Maricaulis maris MCS10: one gene and its partner. The protein of the gene in region 2 interacts with the protein of the main gene of each other region in a pairwise test. Links are inferred from orthologs where the notes say so. Each region holds a gene or a part of one and is shown on either strand. Other genes may lie near its edges.

Evidence for each region.
Region 1: the proteins of lepA (region 2) and MMAR10_RS13660 interact in binary tests that used the Escherichia coli proteins (3 or more experiments, as listed by UniProt). The link is inferred for Maricaulis maris MCS10 from one-to-one orthologs.

The regions. Positions count from the first base shown.
Region 1 is NC_008347.1:2,879,357-2,888,557, reverse strand. The notes cover bases 2,879-5,653. They hold MMAR10_RS13660 (zinc transporter ZntB), read right to left. Parts: upstream 4,868-5,653; coding sequence 3,890-4,867; downstream 2,879-3,889. Other genes in these bases: MMAR10_RS13655 (mechanosensitive ion channel family protein), read right to left, coding at 4,869-5,653; MMAR10_RS13665 (BCCT family transporter), read left to right, coding at 2,879-3,870. In the rest of the region: MMAR10_RS13675 (TonB-dependent receptor), read left to right, coding at 1-167; MMAR10_RS13670 (tetratricopeptide repeat-containing sulfotransferase family protein), read left to right, coding at 260-2,269; more of MMAR10_RS13665, read left to right, coding at 2,266-2,878; more of MMAR10_RS13655, read right to left, coding at 5,654-5,837; MMAR10_RS13650 (translocation/assembly module TamB domain-containing protein), read right to left, coding at 5,930-9,201. UniProt on the Escherichia coli protein: Zinc transporter. Acts as a Zn(2+):proton symporter, which likely mediates zinc ion uptake. Purified ZntB reconstituted in liposomes also binds and transports Cd(2+), Ni(2+) and Co(2+).
Region 2 is NC_008347.1:147,500-156,781, forward strand. Bases 3,587-6,442 are described here. They hold lepA (translation elongation factor 4), read left to right. Parts: upstream 3,587-4,038; coding sequence 4,039-5,847; downstream 5,848-6,442. Other genes in these bases: MMAR10_RS00790 (peroxiredoxin), read left to right, coding at 5,921-6,442. In the rest of the region: redox-sensitive transcriptional activator SoxR, read right to left, coding at 1-257; MMAR10_RS00770 (VOC family protein), read left to right, coding at 338-703; MMAR10_RS00775 (aromatic ring-hydroxylating oxygenase subunit alpha), read left to right, coding at 768-1,844; MMAR10_RS00780 (APC family permease), read left to right, coding at 1,868-3,214; more of MMAR10_RS00790, read left to right, coding at 6,443-6,451; serA (phosphoglycerate dehydrogenase), read left to right, coding at 6,586-7,806; MMAR10_RS00800 (DUF4386 domain-containing protein), read right to left, coding at 7,803-8,516; MMAR10_RS00805 (HAD-IB family phosphatase), read right to left, coding at 8,634-9,282. UniProt on the Escherichia coli protein: Required for accurate and efficient protein synthesis under certain stress conditions. May act as a fidelity factor of the translation reaction, by catalyzing a one-codon backward translocation of tRNAs on improperly translocated ribosomes.

The DNA of each region.
Region 1 (9,201 bases), 2.7 Mb from region 2 along the record:
TGAACTTCACGACGGGTCTGACCGGTGAGAGCTGGTCGGTCGAATTGTTTGCCAACAATCTCACCGATGAACGTGGTGAGATTGCCAACAATTTCGTGTTTGACCGCGAACGCGTCACGGTCATCCGTCCGCGGACGATCGGCGTGCGCGTCGGGGTGCAGTACTAGGCCCTGACAAGCCGCTGGCCCAAGGCCACAATGGAAAGCGTCCCTGGCCAGGGACGCTTTCTGTTTTCTGATAGACAGGCGGAGACCCCTGCGTGGCAGAAGAGACGGACATCCATGTCCAGGCGCTGACGGCAGCGCAAACGCAGATGTATGAAGGCCGCTTTGATGCGGCCCGGGAGACGCTGCAACCGGTTCTGGATGCGTCACCGGACCATGTCGATGCGCTCTACATGCAGGCGGTCTGCGCCCGTTACCTCAAACGCCATGACGAAGCCCGCGCCGCTCTCGAGCGTATCAAGGGCGTCTCGCCAGATTTTGGCCGTGCCTATCAGGAAGAAGGCCATCTCCTGCGCGCGCTGGGCGAGGATGATCGCGCTCTGACTGCCTATCAACGCGCTTGCCGGTTCAACCCCGCCCTTGTTGCCAGCTGGCGGGCTCAATCAGACCTCTTGCAGGCGGCAGGGCGTCCGGCGGAGGCCAGCAACGCAGCGGCACAGGCGGAACGGATTGCCGCACTGCCGCGGGACCTGGTCTCGGTCACCCATCTCCTGCACGAGGGCAAGCTCCTGAAGGCCGAACAGCTGTGTCGGGCCTTTCTCCAGAAGACCCCGCACCATGTCGAAGCCATGCGATTGCTGGCGGAAATCGGTTCGCGCTTCGGCGTGCTTGAAGATGCTGACTTCCTGCTCGAGAGCGCCATCGGTTTTGAACCGGACAACACCCAGCTGCGGCTCGACTACATCCAGATCCTGCGCAAGCGCCAGAAGTTCGCGGCCGCCCTCGAACAGGCCCGACAGCTCTGGGAGACCGATCGCGATAATCCGGTCTTCAAATCCCACTACGCCATCGAGCGCATGCAGACCGGCAGCTATGACGAAGCCCTGACCCTGTTTGAGGAGATACTCGTCACACTGCCCGACGACCCGGCGACGCTGACCTCACTCGGGCACGCCCAGAAGACACTTGGCCAGCATGACGCCGCGGTTGCCAGCTACCGGGCGGCCTTTGCAGCCAAACCTGACCATGGCGACGCCTGGTACGGGCTGGCCAATCTGAAGACCTATCGCTTCACCGATGAAGAGGTCGCGTCCATGCAGGCGCTGGAAGCTGGCAGCGATCTGGCTTTCCAGGACCGGGTCCATCTCAGCTTTGCCCTCGCCAAGGCCTTCGAGGATCACGAAGACGTCGCGCAGGCGTTCGACTTCTACGAAAAGGGCAATACGCTCAAGCGGGTCCAGACCCGCTACACCACCGAGCAGATGAAGGCCGAGCTCGATGCCCAGGCCGAAATCTGTGACGCGGCGCTGTTTGCCCGCCAGTCGGGCAAGGGATGCGCCGATCCTGATCCAATCTTCATTGTTGGACTGCCCAGGGCCGGCTCCACCCTGCTGGAACAGATCCTGGCCTCGCACAGCCAGGTCGACGGCACGTTGGAACTTCCCAACATCCTGGCCCTGTCGCATCGATTGCGCGGACGACAGCGGTTGAGTGACAAGACTCGCTATCCTCGGGTGCTCCACGAGCTGGATGCCGGGCAACTGGAAGCGCTGGGCCGGGACTATATCGAAAACACCCGCATCCATCGTGCCGGTGCGCCGCGCTTCACCGACAAGATGCCAAACAATTTCCGGCATATCGGCCTGATCAAACTGATCCTGCCCAATGCCCGCATCATTGATGCCCGCCGGCATCCGATGGCCTGCTGTTTCTCCGGCTTCAAGCAATTATTCGCCGAGGGCCAGGAATTCACCTACGGGCTCGAGGAAATCGGGCACTATTACCGCAATTATGTTGCGCTGATGGATCATTGGGATCGGGTTCTTCCCGGCCAGATCCTGCGCGTGAACTATGAGGACGTCGTGTCTGACCTTGACGGGCAGGTTCGCCGTATTCTCGACTATTGCGGCCTGCCATTCGAGCAGGCCTGTATCGACTTCCACGCGACCGAGCGGGCGGTCCGGACGGCCAGTTCGGAACAGGTCCGCCAGCCGATCTTCGACGCCGGTGTGGCGCAGTGGAAGAAATTCGAACCCCATCTCGACCCGCTGAAAAGCGCGCTGGGTAAAGACATACTGGCCCGAGCGGGACAAGGAACATCATGACCAGACGCCTCTACAAGACCGATCATGAAATCGGGCAGGACAATATCTCCGTTCTCGGACTCGATGTTCACAATCCCGTCTTCTTCATCTCTGCCGTTATCATGATCGGCTTCGTGACTGCGGCAGTGCTTATGCCGGAAGCCGTGTCGGCAGCCCTTTTTGCGGCCCGGGACTGGGTCTTGGCGACCTTCGACTGGTTCTTCGTGCTCGGGGTCAATCTGGTCTTTCTGTTCTGCCTGGTCGTGATGGTGTCCCCGCTTGGCAAGCTGCGCATTGGCGGCAGTGCGGCCAAACCGGATTTCTCGACCCGGTCATGGCTGGCCATGCTGTTCTCGGCGGGTATCGGCATCGGCCTGATGTTCTGGGGGGCGGCGGAGCCCTTGGCCTATCATACCGAGTGGTTCGGCACGCCTTTGGGCGTTGAGCCCGGTACCGACGCATCGGCCCGGCTGGCCCTTAGCGCGACCATGTTCCATTGGGGCCTGAATGCCTGGTCGATCTATGCCGTCCTCGGACTGGCGCTGGCCTATTTCACCTTCTCCAAAGGCCTGCCGCTGACGGTGCGCTCGGCCTTCTACCCGCTTTTGGGTGAACGGATCTGGGGCTGGCCGGGGCATCTGATTGATCTCCTCGCGGTGGTCGCAACCCTGTTCGGACTGGCGACATCACTGGGACTGGGCGCGCAACAGGTCGCCAGTGGTCTCGACTTCCTGTTCGGGATCGACCCGGGCATCCTGACCCAGGTCATCGTCATCGGCTGCATCACCTCCATCGCGATCGTGTCGGTGGTGCGCGGTCTGGATGGCGGCGTGAAGGTGTTGTCCAACATCAACATGGTCATGGCCGGCATCTTCCTGCTGTTCATCTTCATCGTCGGGCCGACGCTGCTGATCGCCAACGGATTCTGGGAGAACACGGTCGACTATGTCCGCGATTTCCTGCCACTGGCCAACTGGATCGGGCGTGAAGACACCGAATGGTTCCATGGCTGGACGGTGTTCTACTGGGCCTGGTGGGTCTCCTGGTCGCCCTTTGTCGGCATGTTCATCGCACGGGTGTCCAAGGGGCGGACTGTCCGCGAATTCCTGGTCGCCGTGATCTTCGTGCCGATGCTGATCACGATTGTCTGGTTCTCGACTTTCGGCGAGACCGCGATCTTCCAGTACGAAAACGGTATCGGCGAGCTGGCTGATGGAGTCGGCGAGGTGTCCCTTGTGTTGTTCCAGATGTTGGACCACCTGCCGTTTGCCGCCATCACGTCCTTTATCGCCATAATCCTGGTCTTTGTGTTCTTCGTGACCTCGTCCGATTCCGGCTCACTGGTGATCGACTCGATCACCGCTGGTGGCAAGCTGCACGCTCCGGTGCCGCAACGCATTTTCTGGGCCTCGATCGAGGGGCTGGTCGCGGCGGTGCTGCTCTATGGCGGCGGTGCCCAGGCCCTGCAGGGTTTGCAGGCCGGCGCGATCACGGCCGGTCTGCCCTTCATGGTCGTGCTTCTGGTGTGCTGTTACAGCCTCTGGAAGGGGTTGTGGTCGGATTTGCGGGCCCAAAGGGCATTGGACGCGGCACAGTCCAAGCCGGCCGAGGCGGAAGGCTAGCCGCGCGGCTGCGGCCCGTTCACAGCCACTTCATCATCCTGAATATCCAGATCTGCACGGCGCTGATCCCGCCCAGGATGACCAGGAAAATCCAGAAGGCGCTGGGCAGGTCGGCGCCCGGTATGCCGCCGACATTGATGCCCAGCAATCCGGTCAGGAAGCCCAGCGGCAGGAAGATCGCGGCGACGAGTGACAGGACGTAGAGATTCTTGTTCATGCGGTCGGCCAGAGCATTGGCCAGCTCGTCCTTGACGATCTGAGCCCGCTCGCGGATAGCGTCCAGGTCTTCGAGATAGCGGGTGATGCGGTCGAGGTTTTCTTGCAGGCGGCGCCTGTGGCCGGTGCTGAGCCAGTCCAGCTCGGACGTGCGCAGATAGGCAATGACGTCTCGCTGGGGGGCGAAATAGCGACGGAAGATGATCGCCTGTTTGCGCAGGGCCGTGATCTCCTGGCGCTCGGCGATCGACGGCTCTTCCATCACCCGTTCCTCGACTTCATCGAGCCGCTCATGCAACTCGGTCATCACCGGTTCCATGCGTTCGAACAGGCGGGCCGACAGCTGGCCGATGAATTCGCCGGTATCCTTGGGGCCATTGCCGGACGCCAATTTGTCCTGGATATCGCGAACGGCCTTTGTCTGGCGGCGCTGGACCGAGATGATACGCGACGGGTCGACCCAGACCCGCACCGAAATCATGTCCTCGGGCTGTGAGTCGGCATTCAGATTGACCCCGCGCAGGATCATCATGGCACCATTTTCGAACTCAAGCAGACGCGGCCGCGTCTCGTCGGCCAGCAGGGCGTCGATGATCAGCGGATCTAGATAGTCCAGCTCGTTTTCGATCCAGTCGCGACTGGCTGGATTCAGGGCGTCGAGGTGTACCCAGGCCAGGGCATCGTCCTGGATTTCGTGGGCGACGGCGGTGCCGCTGAGCAGTTGCCCGCTGCCATCTCCTGTAATTGAGGCGGCGTAGAGAATGCCGGCTGTATCGTCCATGTCAGCCCTCCAGGACCGAAGTCGATGACTTGATGTGCACGTCGCGCTGCGGGAAGGGGATTTCAATGCCGGCATCGCGGAACTTCCGCCAGATCGTGAACATCACTTCGCTTTGCGGTGCCCAGCGGCCTTTCACGACATCGCCGATCCAGAACAACAGCGTGAAGTCGACCGAGCTGTCGCCAAAATTGCGCAGGAAGCATTGTGGCTTCGGATCTTCGATCGTGGACGGGTGTTCGCGCGCCGCTTCCAGGATCAGGGCCTGGGCCTTTTCCAGGTCGGAGCCATAGGAGACGCCAATGCTGATCTCAATCCGGCCACGGGTGTTGGTCAGGGTCCAGTTGGTGACCCGGTTGGTGATCAGATCCTCGTTGGGGACCAGGATTTCCTTGCCATCCAGCGTTTCGATCAGGGTGTAGCGAGCGCTCGACTTGCGCACGAAACCGGACACCCCGTCGGGCAGCTCGATCAAGTCATCCTGCTCGACCGACCTTTCCAGCAACAGGATGATGCCGGAGATGAAGTTCGACGCGATCTTTTGCAGACCAAAGCCCAGTCCTATGCCCAGCGCGCCGGAAAACACCGTCAGCGTGGTCAGGTCCAGCCCCATCAGATCCATGGTGACCAGGAAAGCGACCACATAGAGCGCAATCTGGAAGACCTTGGTGATCAGGATGCGGGTGGTGGCGCGCAGTTTGGTGAGCTTGGCCAGCCGGCCTTCCACGAGGGCTGCAATGATCGCCGTGGTCCAGAACACCATCGCCAGCACCAGAATGCCGCGCAAAACGTCGTAGGCGCTGACCGCCAGGCTCCCGACCGTAAAGGTCAGCATGGGCGTGTCGAGATAGGTTCGAACGGCGTCGAGATGGCCCGACATGCCGGCGGCCAGTACAGCCACGAGAGTCGCAAAGACCAGGATGCCGGCCCAGGCACCATTCGGTTTGATCAGCGACAACAGGAACGTTTTCATGCCCGCAGGCCCCTTGCTGGATCGCGGCGCGATCACGCCGTTGCCATCAGCCGTACTCTGCGTACCAGCCGGTGGCAAGCGCTTGCCCCGCCTCAGTAATCACGGCGCCAGCGGATCGCGACCGAGGCATTGGTGTCGGCCGAGACCCGGGACAGGATGCTGAGATCCGGCGTCAGGGACCATTCGATCAAGGCCTCGTCAATGGCCGAGGCACCATTGCTCCCGACCTCGACATAGACATTGTCACCAAAGCGTCGACCACCGACCACCGACAGGTTGCCGTCGGCATTGGTCGAGACGTCAAGGCGGTCGATCCCGGCGAGGTCACGCAGTTGCCCGACCACATTGAGCAGGCTCTGCCCGGACAGTTGCGCCGCCAGTTGCGCCGCTTCGAAAGCGCCAAGCTGGCTGACGGACTGGTCGAACAACAGGCGCGCCAGGATCTCGTCCTCGGGAAGGGCGGGGTCACTGGTCAGGGTGATGGTCGGCGCGCGCGCCGAGCCCGTGACGCGAGCTGTGGCCCGAAACCCCGACCGGCTGTGAACAGCGCTGAGGTCGACCCGGGCATCATCGGGGGCGCCATCGAAGGTGACGGTTCCGTCGGCGAGCGTGAAGCGACGGTTGAAAACGAAGGCCGACCCTCCGACAAGCGTCGCCGTGCCGATCAGGGAAGGTTTGCTTTCCGGGCCGGTGATGTGCAGGTCGACGCCCCATTCCGACGTGAAGGCACGGGAGGAGACATAGAGCCCGTTGTCGGCCTGGACGCGATAATCGATCCGGACCGGGATACGGGTCTCGTTGAGCGCCCGATAATCCTTGGGTTGGTTGATTTCGAGGACCTGCAATTGCGGGATCGAAGCCGCCCCGTTCAGGGTCGGCTGGGTCCGTAGTTGGTCGACCCGGCTTTCCCCGCTGATCAGCAATCCGTCTGTATCGAGTGTGAAGTCGACATCGCCGCTGGCCTGAACGGTCAGCTCTGTCCGGCGGACGGCGACGAAGCGTTGGAAGGTGAAGCTGGCGGCCCCTTGTGGCAGGCCATCCGCGCCGAATTCCACATGACCTTCGCCACTCAGCTGGCCTTCGCGATTATCATTGGCCGACAGGCGGGTCAGGTTGAAACGGGTTCCGCTCAGTTCGAGATCGACGTCCATGCCGGAGACCAGACTGCCGGCGGTAGTGGCATTGATGCGGCCGTCGCGTAGCGAGAGGCCGCCATCCAGGTGCGGCTCGGCCACCGTCCCGGACACGGCCAGACGGGCGTCAATGCGACCGCTTTCAAGCAGAATGTCAGACGGCAGGAACAGGGCTGCAAGCGCCATCAGCTCACCGTCTGCCTCGATCTCGCCGCTCAGTGGCGCGTCGGGGGCGCCTTGTGGGCGGGCAATGTCGGTGGTTGGTCCGGCGCGGGTGATTTCGCCGCGCGCTTCGAGGCCGCCACCGCGCAGATTGAAGGTCGAATGGGCATCATCCTGCAGGGAAATGCGGGCTTGCAGGTCAAGCGCCGGCACATCCGGCAGGTCGTTCGCCAGCAGGCCGGTGGCGGCGAATTCCGCTTCGCCGCGCCAGACCCCGTCAAGTTCACGCAGGTCGGCCGTGCCCGATATCATGCCCTGGGTCGCCGGCATGGCCGTGATGTCGGCGAGCACGCCGACGGGCAGGTCCTCAATGGCCAGGCTGGCGATCGGACTGATGCCGGATGTCTGTAATGTGAGATCCACCCGGCCGCCGCCCAGCGTAATCGCCGCCGAGGCTGTCACGCCATCAGGATTGGTGGCGAAACGGATCGGCTCGACGGTTGTCCAGTTGTGGGCGGCCCACTTGCCGGAGGGCGAAACGGAAATGGACACACCGTTTTCACCCAGGGCAATTTCGCCGGTCGCGGACAGGTCCACATTGCTGCGGATCCGACCGTCGGCGCGTGCATTGAGGGCGACGCCGGACAGTGGGCCGGACAGGGTAAGGCTGGCCGCATTGAGATCGGCCTCCCCAACCCGTTGGGCGTCCATTGTCAGCGCCGCCTCGATTTGGCCGCCGCGCAGGTCGTCGAGAGAGCCGGCAAATTCGGCGGTCAGTGACATCAGCTGATCGCGGTCAGCTTGAACCGCGACGGTCAGTGCGCGGCCGGTCAAAGCGGTTGACCCGCTCAGTGTGATATCGTCGAAACGTCCCTGTGTGACGACAAGTTCGGTCGTTTCGGCATGATGCCGGGCGGTTCCGTTGATCGTGACATCGCCGAGATCCCGATCAGCGGTGAAGACCCATTCCAGGGATGTCGCAGCATCATCGACGATGCCGCCCAGCCGCCCCCTGATGCCCAGGCGCGGTGCGTGGAGCTCGACCGGCCCGGCCTGCAATTGCCGCGAGGAGGTCACAGAGCGAAGGCGCAAGGCCTGGCGGTCACGCACCAGGCGGAAGGCAGTCGCCAGGCCGCCATCGATTTCAATCGCGGCGAACGGCAAGACGCCGTCCAGTGCCAGATCACCGGCAGCGTCCCAGTCGTCCGCGCCCAGGTAATTGCCGCTGAGCGTCAGGTCGAGCGCACGGCTCCGGGCGTTGAGGGCAGAGACGGTCCATCCGGGCTCCGACGCCGCGAGGCTGGCCCGCGCGGTCATGCCATCAAGAATGCCTTCGGTGGTTGCGGGCCAGGTCACAGCGCTGGCGTCGACGCGCAATTCGATCGAACGGTCAGGCGCGATGGAAATGTCTCCGCTCGCCGGACCGGCAAGGCCGGCATGGACCCGTGAGGTGTCAGCCAGGTTGATCGAGACGTCGCCGACCGGCCATGCCGCGCCAGGTGGAAGGTGTCCGCTTGCTGTGACGGTCAGGGCGTCCGACATGGCAGTGAAGTCTGGTGCAAGCTGCCAGCCGCCGTCACGGCCAAGGTCGGAAATCTCACCAACAATACGAACCCGACCGTTGGCTAGGCGGTCAACTTCGGGCCGACCGGTGTGGACGCCGTCCAGATTGATATCCAACACCAGGTGCGGGTGCCCGCCCGGCAATGTGACCCCGACCGACCCGTCGAGCCGCTGGACGGTCGCGCCGGCAAATTGGATATCTTCGATGGCCGGGCGAATGTGGACGTCGATGCCGTCGCCGCGTTCCAGATCAGCTGTTCCCCTGACCGAACCCACATTGACCTGCTGCCCGGACAGGCGCGCGACCAACGCCGGGCTGAGGTCGAATTCGGCCCGAATGACTGCCTCGGTCACGTCCCGCAAGACAAGGCGGCTGTTGGTGGCGTCCAGGGACACCGTATCCAGGGTGAAGCCGTCCCGTCGTTGCCCTTCGACGGCAAGCTGGATCGTTTCGATTTCGGATGCCAGGGGTTCGGGAACCAGGCCCCACGACGCAGCGTTGATCG
Region 2 (9,282 bases):
CGGTCGGGCAGGGCGGTGAGGGCTTCACCGATCTCACGGATCGTCAGCCCCAGTTGCTGGGCGATCAGGATGAAGGAGATGCGCCGCACATCGGCGCGTTTGAAACGGCGCTGTCCGCCGGCATTCCGGCTCGGCTGGACCAGGCCCTTGTTCTCGTAAAAACGGATCGCAGAGACCGAAACGCCGGTGCGTTCAGCCAGCTGTCCGATTGACAGGGGATCGGCGGCGGATGGTGATGTGAGTTTTTTCGTTTCCAAAGCTTGACCTCAACCAAGGTTAAGCAATTATCTCACAGCCTGTCCACGCGGCCAAGCCGGTCGCAGTACAGGAGATTCCCATGACAAATGCGAAGCTTGAACACGTCAATGTGACGGTCAGCGATCCCAGGGCCACCGCCGGGCGCCTGACCGAATGGTTCGGCTGGCAGGTGCGCTGGCACGGTCCGGCAAAGAATGGCGGCACCACCTATCATGTCGGCAACGAGGACAGCTATGTCGCCGTTTATGCCTACGCCAAGCCGACTGAGACACCGACCGGGCGCCTCAACCATATCGGTGTCCTGGTTGATGATCTTGACGCCGCCGAAGCGCGGATCACCGCCAGCGGCATTCACACCCACTCCCATGCCGACTACGAGCCGGGCCGGCGTTTCTACTTCGACGATCCGGACGGGATCGAGTTCGAGGTGATCAGCTACGCCTGATCGGGCGGGCTCGTGGTCGGCGGAGTTTGTTGGCACGATGGGCGGATGCGGCTAGCGTCCGTTCATGGATGACGCATCGGCTCCCATCACCGGCGATCAAGCCGACCCGAAACGCCCGCTCGCGGCCGCCCGGGCGCTCGATCCGGTCCGTTATGTCGGGCCTGAGGCCTTGGCGCTCGATCAGCGTGAGATCCTCGCCCGCGGCTGGCAGGTCGTGGCGCCGGTTTCGGCCCTGGCCGGGCCCGGTGATCACATCGTGCGCGAGATCGGCGGCGTGCCGATCCTGCTGGTGCGCAATGCGGCCGGGCAGCTCAACGGTTTCCTGAATATCTGCCGCCACCGGGCCGGGCCGCTAGCCCTTTGCGATGGCAAGGGCGCCAAGCGATTGCGCTGTGCCTATCACGGCTGGGCCTATGATCTGGACGGGCAATTGCGCACCGCGCCGGAAATGCAGGCCGCCGAGGGGTTCGACCATCACGATATCGCGCTGGCGCGGATCGAGGTCGAGGTGTGGGGCGGGCTGGTCTTCGCCCGCACCAGACCGGGGCCAGGCTTTGCAGAGATCATGGCCGGCATGGATGCGATCGCGGACACCGCCGAACTGGCCGGGCTGCACCATCACCATTCCCGCATTTATGACGTGGCCTGCAACTGGAAAGTCTATGTCGATAATTATCTCGAAGGCTATCACCTGCCCTTCGTCCATCCCGACCTGACCCAGGTCGTTTCCTATCCCGATTACACGACCGAGCTGGGGCGTTACTGGTCCCTGCAACGCTCGCCGGTCGACGCCGAGACCGAAGCCTATGCGGCCGGTGAGGCGCTCTATTTTTTCATTTATCCCAACACCATGCTCAATATCCTGCCGGGCCGCATGCAGACCAATCGTGTGGTGGCCAATGGGCCGGACGCCTGCCGGGTCGAATTTGATTTCTACTATGCCGACGGTGAAGCCGGTCGGGCCGAGGCCGATGACGCCTTCTCCGACAGTGTCCAGGACGAGGACCGCATGATCTGTGAACACGTCCAGAAAGGCCTCGCCTCAGGCGCCTACCGGCCCGGTCGGCTCTCGCCCGACCAGGAGGCCGGCGTCTGGCACTGGCACAATCTTTTACGGGATGCCTACGCCAATTCCGGCTGACAGGCTCCGGTCCGGGGGGACAGATGAGCGACACCACCAAGGAAGAGACAAAGACGCTGGCCGGGAAACCGGCCCACAATGCAATCGGTTTCTGGGGCTGTTGGTCTCTCGTCGTCGGCATCATGATCGGATCGGGGATTTTTCTCCTGCCGTCCGTGCTCGCGCCCTATGGCCTGATCGGGTTTTCCGGCTGGCTGGTGACCGCCGGCGGTTCGATTCTGTTGGCGCTGGTTCTCGGTCGGCTGTCACATCGAACCACCCGGACCGGCGGGCCCATCGCCTTTGCCCATGACGCCTTTGGCGATCTTACGGGCTTTCTGGTCGCATGGGGGTATTGGGCGTCATACTGGATCGGCATGCCGGCCATCGCGATTGCCTTTGTCGGCTATCTGACAGTGTTTGTCCCGGCTCTGGAAACATCGCCCATCTTGCAGATGGGGTGCGGTCTGGCCCTGATCTGGGGGCTTGGCCTTGTGTCCCTGCACGGCATTCGCGATGCGAGCTTCGTGCAACTGGTCATGACCATCCTGAAGTTGATCCCGATCTTCATTGTCATCGGCATCGGGTTTGTGGCCGGTGATGTCGCCAACCTGCCCGCGGTCAATCCGTCGGGTGGCAATTTCCTGTCCGTTCTGGCGATAACCGCGCTCCTGACAATGTGGGCCTTTGCCGGCCTGGAATCCTCGACCGTCCCGGCAGGCGATGTACGTGACGCCGCCACAAACGTGCCGCGTGCCACCATCATCGGAACGGTCACGGTCGCCGTAGTCTATATCGCCGCAACCGCGTCCGTGATGCTGGTCGTACCAGCGGCCGACCTTGCCAATTCCACCTCCCCATTCTCCGACGCCGCTCGCATTCTGGGGCCCTGGGGTCCCGGACTGATCGCGGCGGGGGCTATGGTCTCCACTGCCGGAGCCCTGAACGGGACGATCCTTCTGTCAGGCCAACTGCCGATGGCGGTGGCGCTCGACAGGCTGGCACCGGCTGCCCTTGGTCGCCGCAACAAGGGAGGTGCACCGCAACTATCCCTGCTCCTCTCGCTGGGGCTGGGCTCGATCCTGCTGGTGGCGAACTATTCCCGCGGTCTCGTTGGCGCTTTTACTTTCCTGCTGATGATGAGCACTGTCTGCCTGCTCCTGCCACTGCTGGTCAGCGCACTGGCCGAGCTCAAGCATTCCTGGCGCTCGGCCCGTGGCTGGGCGATCATTGCCCTGGCTGCCGGCGCCTATGCTGCCTTCGCCGTCCTGGGCTCCGGCCTCGAGGTGTTGGCCTGGGGCGGTGTGCTGATCCTGGCCGGTCTGCCGGCCTATTGGTTGGGCAAGCCGAAGGCGGTGACAGTGTCTCGCCCGGACCAGGCGAAGGGGTGAGGGTGGCGTCTGGGTCTCATGCTTTTTTGTCATCCCGGGCGCAGCCCTGACTTGATCAGGGCGAAGATCCGGGATGACAAAATTTTGCGCCTTTATCCCCGCCATGCGCCCCTTTCCTTCTCCCTTGGGAGAAGGTGGCCGGAGGCCGGATGAGGGGGGATTTCTCATGCGCTCACCGGGATTTACCCCTCACCCTGGCCCTCTCCCAGGGGAGAGGGAAAGTGAGCTCAGCGAAAAAATCCGGAAAACTAATCCTCCCCCCTTTTGCGCCATCGCATAATCCTTCCCGTTCCCAGGCCATCTTGAGGCCCGGATTGGTTATCCGGGGGCGTGGGGAGGACGGAGCTCGTCCGGTTGGGTGGAGTTGACCACCACCTGACCCGGCGTGGCCATCGGCAGGACGGCGGCACAAAGCTCGACCGTTTGATCCTGTCGGTTTCGAGACGGGACCCGTAAGGGACCTGAGTAAATCTCCGTGTGCGAGGTGCCCCCGGCGCCACCCACGAACACTTCCATAGCTAGGCACCGGCAAGGCACCTCGCACCCCTCTACTGCCCAAACCGCCAGGTGGAAACACCGTGGCGCGGGCAAACCTGTCGATCACTTCAAACATCAAGAAAGGAGACCTCTTGGCCCGCCTTCCCGCCCGCCCTTCGGGCATTGCGGTCTGACGCGCTCCGCGTCGCCAGGCGGGCGGGAGGGCCGCTGAACGTCGGACAGGTAGAATTAGCGCGAATAGCGGCGCTAATTCTACCTGTCCCCATTTCGCTCAAACAGCCTATCCCGCTTGGCCAAACCCGTTGTCGATGCTACCTGCCCGCTCCATGACCATAGATCCGTCCCTCATCCGCAATTTCTCCATCGTGGCGCATATCGACCACGGCAAATCCACGCTGGCCGACCGCCTGATCCAGGTGACCGGCGGACTGACCCAGCGCGAGATGAAAGAGCAAGTGCTCGACAATATGGAACTCGAGCGTGAGCGCGGCATCACGATCAAGGCCCAGACCGTGCGTCTCGACTACACGGCCAAGGACGGCAAGACCTATGTTCTCAACCTGATCGACACGCCCGGACACGTTGACTTCGCCTATGAGGTCAACCGCTCGCTGGCCGCCTGTGAAGGCTCTTTGCTGGTCGTCGATGCCTCGCAGGGCGTCGAGGCCCAGACCCTGGCCAATGTCTATCAGGCGATCGAGGTCAATCACGAGATCGTACCGGTGCTCAACAAGATCGACCTGCCGGCCGCCGAGCCGGAGCGGGTCAAGGAGCAGATCGAGGATGTGATCGGGCTGGACGCCTCTGATGCCGTGATGATCTCGGCCAAGACCGGCCTGGGTATCGAGGATGTGCTGGAAGCCGTCGTCACCCGCCTGCCGCCGCCCGCTGCCGGCGACCCGAACGGGCCCCTGAAGGCGATGCTGGTCGACAGCTGGTATGACCCCTATCTCGGCGTCATCTGCCTGGTGCGGGTCATCGAAGGCACGCTGAAGAAGGGCATGAAAGTGCGCCTGATGGGCACGGGTGCGACCTATCCGGTCGACGGTGTCGGCGTGTTCCGGCCCAAGAAAGAGGCCATCGACAGCCTCGGTCCGGGCGAGCTGGGCTATCTCAACGCCTCGATCAAACAGGTCCGCGATGCCCGCGTCGGCGACACCGTCACCGATGACCGGCGTCCCGCCGACAAGGCGCTCACGGGCTACAAGCCGGCCCAGCCGGTGGTCTTTTGTGGTCTTTTCCCGGTCGACAGTGCCGAGTTCGAGGATCTGCGCGAGGCGATCGAGCGGCTGGCCCTCAATGATGCCTCCTTCTCCTACGAGATGGAGACCTCGGCGGCGCTCGGCTTCGGTTTCCGCTGCGGCTTCCTCGGCCTGCTGCACCTGGAAGTCATCCGCGAGCGTCTCGAGCGCGAATACAATATCGAGCTGATCACCACGGCTCCGTCGGTGGTCTATCGCCTGCACATGAATGATGGCAGCGAGATCGACCTGCACAACCCGGCCGACATGCCGGATCCGGTCAAGATCGACACCATCGCCGAACCCTGGATCAAGGCGACCATCCTGGTGCCGGACGAGTATCTCGGTGGCGTGCTGAAGCTGTGCCAGGACCGGCGCGGCAACCAGGTCGAACTGACTTATGCCGGCAATCGCGCCCTGGTCGTCTATGAGCTGCCGCTCAATGAAGTCGTGTTCGACTTCTATGACCGCCTGAAATCGATCTCCAAGGGCTATGCCTCATTCGACTATCAGTGGATCGAGGACCGCGTCGGCGATCTGGTCCGCATGTCCATCCTGGTCAATGACGAGCCGGTCGACGCGCTGTCCATGGTCGTACACCGGGCGCGGGCCGAGCTGCGGGGCCGGGCCATGTGCGAGAAGCTGAAAGAGCTGATCCCGCGGCACATGTTCAAGATCCCGATCCAGGCCGCCCTGGGTGGCCGCATCGTCGCCCGCGAAACCCTGTCCGCCCTGCGCAAGGACGTGACCGCCAAATGTTATGGCGGCGACGCCAGCCGCAAGCGCAAGCTGCTGGACAAGCAAAAGGCCGGCAAAAAGAAGATGCGCCAGTTCGGCAAGGTCGAAATCCCGCAGGAAGCCTTCATCGCCGCCCTGAAGATGGATGATAATTGATCGGGGCTTGCCAAGTGAGGCAGACGCCCCATCTTTGTTGCCAGACAGACGGCATCAACCGGGGAGTTTCCTGATGCGCCATATTCTTGCTGCCAGCCTAGCCGCCACCATGGCCCTTGCGGCTCCAGCCCTTGCCGAGCTTGACCCCGGCGATGCCGCGGCTGATTTCACCGTGTCCGGCTTCCAGGCCGGTGAAGCGGTCTCCTTCCATCTGGCCGAGGCCCTGGCGACAGGTCCGGTGGTGCTGTTCTTCTTCCCGGCGGCCTTCACCTCGGGCTGTGAAGCCCAGGCGGCGGCCTTTGCCGAGGCGATTGACCAGTTCACCGCCGAAGGCGCGACCGTGATCGGTGTGACCGGCGGCAATACCGACCGTCTGGCCGAGTTCTCGACCCAGCATTGCGCGTCGGCATTCCCGGTCTTCGCAATCGAGGAGGGGATGGCCCGTGACTATGATGCCCGCATGATGATGCGTCCGGGCTGGACCAATCGCACCTCCTATGTGATCGATCAAAATTCGACCATTGCCTTTTCCTGGTCGGAAATGAGCCCCTATGAGCATGTTGATCAGACGCTTGCCGCTGTTCGGGCGCTGAATGTCGAATAATATTGCTTCTACGATTGTCGGGGCGGGGTCTCGTTAGCGATATCATGCGGTAGACAAGCGCAGCTGCATCGTGTTGCGGTGCGCCATGAAATGCGGCGATTCTGGCCGCGTCCACGCGCCGAGGTAATGCCGCAATGCCTGATCCCGTCCAAGCCGGTCCAGTGGTCCTGTTCGAGAATATCCATCCGGTGGCGGATGTGGTGTTCGACGCGGCCGGTTTTTCGATCGAGCGCCACGCTGCGGCGCTTGAGATCGCTGATCTCCACGCGGCGCTCGGACCGGCCCGCTTGGCCGGGATCCGCTCGCGCACCAAGATGAACAAGGCCGCCTTCGATGCCGCGCCCAGCCTTCTGGCACTGGGCTGTTTCTGCATCGGTACCAACCAGGTCGATCTCGACGTGGCGGCAGCCCGGGGTATCCCGGTCTTCAACGGCCCGTTCGGCAATACCCGCTCGGTTGCCGAGCTGACCCTGGCCTCGATCATCATGCTGATGCGCGGCATCCCGATGCGCTCAAGCGCGGCCCGGCGCGGCGAGTGGCAGAAGTCAGCGACCAATTCGCACGAGGTCCGGGCCAAGAATTTGGGCATTGTCGGCTATGGCAATATCGGCTCGCAATTGTCGGTGCTGGCCAGTGCGCTCGGCATGCATGTCTATTTTTACGACACCGAACCGAAGTTGGCGCATGGCAATGCCCGTGCCTGCGCCAGTCTGGATGAATTGCTCGAGATCTCCGACGTCGTGACCCTGCACGTGCCCTCGACCGAGCAGACCCGCAACATCATGGATGCGGCCGCCATCGCGAAGATGAAAAAGGGCGCCATCCTGATCAACCAGGCCCGCGGTGACCTGGTCGATATCGACGCTCTGGCCGGCGCCCTGGAGCGCGGCGACCTGATCGGCGCGGCTGTCGACGTTTTCCCCAAGGAGCCGGCGTCCAAGGACGAGGCTTTTGTCTCGCCGCTGCAGAAGTTCTCCAACATTATCCTCACCCCGCATATCGGCGGTTCGACGCTGGAGGCCCAGCAGGCGATTGGTGAGGATGTGTCGGGCAAGCTGGCCCGCTATGTGGCGTTGGGTGCCACCAAGGGCGCGGTCAACGTACCCGAAATCGAGCCGGGCCAGGTCAAGCCCGGCCGGACGCGTCTGTTGAGCTTTCACTCAAACGCGCCCGGCTTCCTGTCGCGCCTCAACGACGCGGTCAGCGCCTCGGGCGCCAACATCGCCGCCCAGCATCTCGAGACCCGGGGTGAATTGGGATATGTCGCTGCCGATCTGGAAGGGGACATCCCGAGCGGGTTCATCGATCACGTCCGGGCGCTCGACGGATCGATCCGGGCGCGGCTGGTGCGCTAACCGGTTGCTTCCCACTTCTGGCGACTGAGGCCGACAATCAGCAACCACCCAGCGAGAATGAATTCGGGCAATGCCGCCGACAACAAGAGCAGGCCGCCAACCCCGTCCAATGCCGGCAAGGCGAAATGGACAATGCCGAGTGCCAGGTAGCTGAACCCGGACACGCCCATCGCCAAGCCAAGAATGGCCGGGAAAAAGGGTGCCCTGAAAAGCAGCACGCCAAGACAGAGGCAGTGCAGGCCGAACAGCATGAGGGCGAGGATATAGCCCTCATTGTGGAGCGCCAGTAAGGTCAGTGCGGCCTGACCCGCCATTATGGGGTCCAGTTGTACGGCAACGGGTGAGTCACCCAGTAGAAGCAGGGGTGCGATCTGCGCGAGCAAGGCCACGGCCAAGGCGCCGCTCATGACCAGACGGATGGCCAAGGCAAACAGGGCCACACCCCGGTCGACCGGGGCCAGCAGGCGGTAGAAAGTCACTGCCAGCACGACGTCCAGACACAGGACCGTGAAATCGGCGAGAATGCCGAGGCGAAGCAGGCCCGTCTGCTCGCGGATCCGGTCGGCAGTCGCGCTGGCAGCCTGCCAGTCGATCAGTTCTCCGCGGACGGCGATCTGGGCAAAAATGCCGCACAGGATGATGGCGAGATAGGCGAGGCCCGACAGGCGGGCGAGGGTGACGGGATTGTCGGGGCGGGGGGCAGAACTCATAACGACTCCGGTTTCAGCGTGGAACATGGTGCCACACTGAAACCTGGTCGGCTGACCTGTCTTGCCGATTTGGAAATCGGCCAAACGGGAATGTCAGGCCGGCTCGCCTGCCGAGCCTCAGACGCCCAGCGCCTTGGCCAGACCGCCCACCGTGCGCACATAGCTGGCGCCTGACCACTCACAAGCGGCGACTACCACCTCGCGCTTGGCGATGACGCCAAAGCCGATGAAGCGGTCGGCGGCGCCGGCTTCGAAGGCTTCGAAATCGGTCATGCCGTCGCCGACCATGATGGTCTCATGGGCCTGTCCCGAAATGCTGTTCAGGATCTCGGCCTTGCCGCCATTGCGCGAGAGGGGATAGTCAGTATCGAGGCCGCTGACCGCCTCGCCGGTCCAGACAAAGCGGTTGGCATGGATATCGCCTTGACCAAAACCGAGATCGGTCAGGACCGGCTCCAGCAGGTCGGCAAATCCGCCTGAAATGGCGTGCAACACATCACCGCGATCGCGCAGTTTGCGGATCAGGGGAGCCATGCCGGGCGTCAGCCGCTGTCGTAATTGTTCGCCTACGACCCTCACCTGTTCGCGATCGAGGGCCGCCAGCTGCAGGCGCGCCTCGAGACTGTCGCGCAGGGCCATGCTGCCGGACATGCCGGCACGGGTGATCTCGTGCAGCCGGGCTTTGGCTGCGCCCCTGTCCTCACGCCCGGCCAAGGCGGCCTCAAGCGCCGTGTCCAGCGACTCAACACGCAGCAGTGTGGAATCC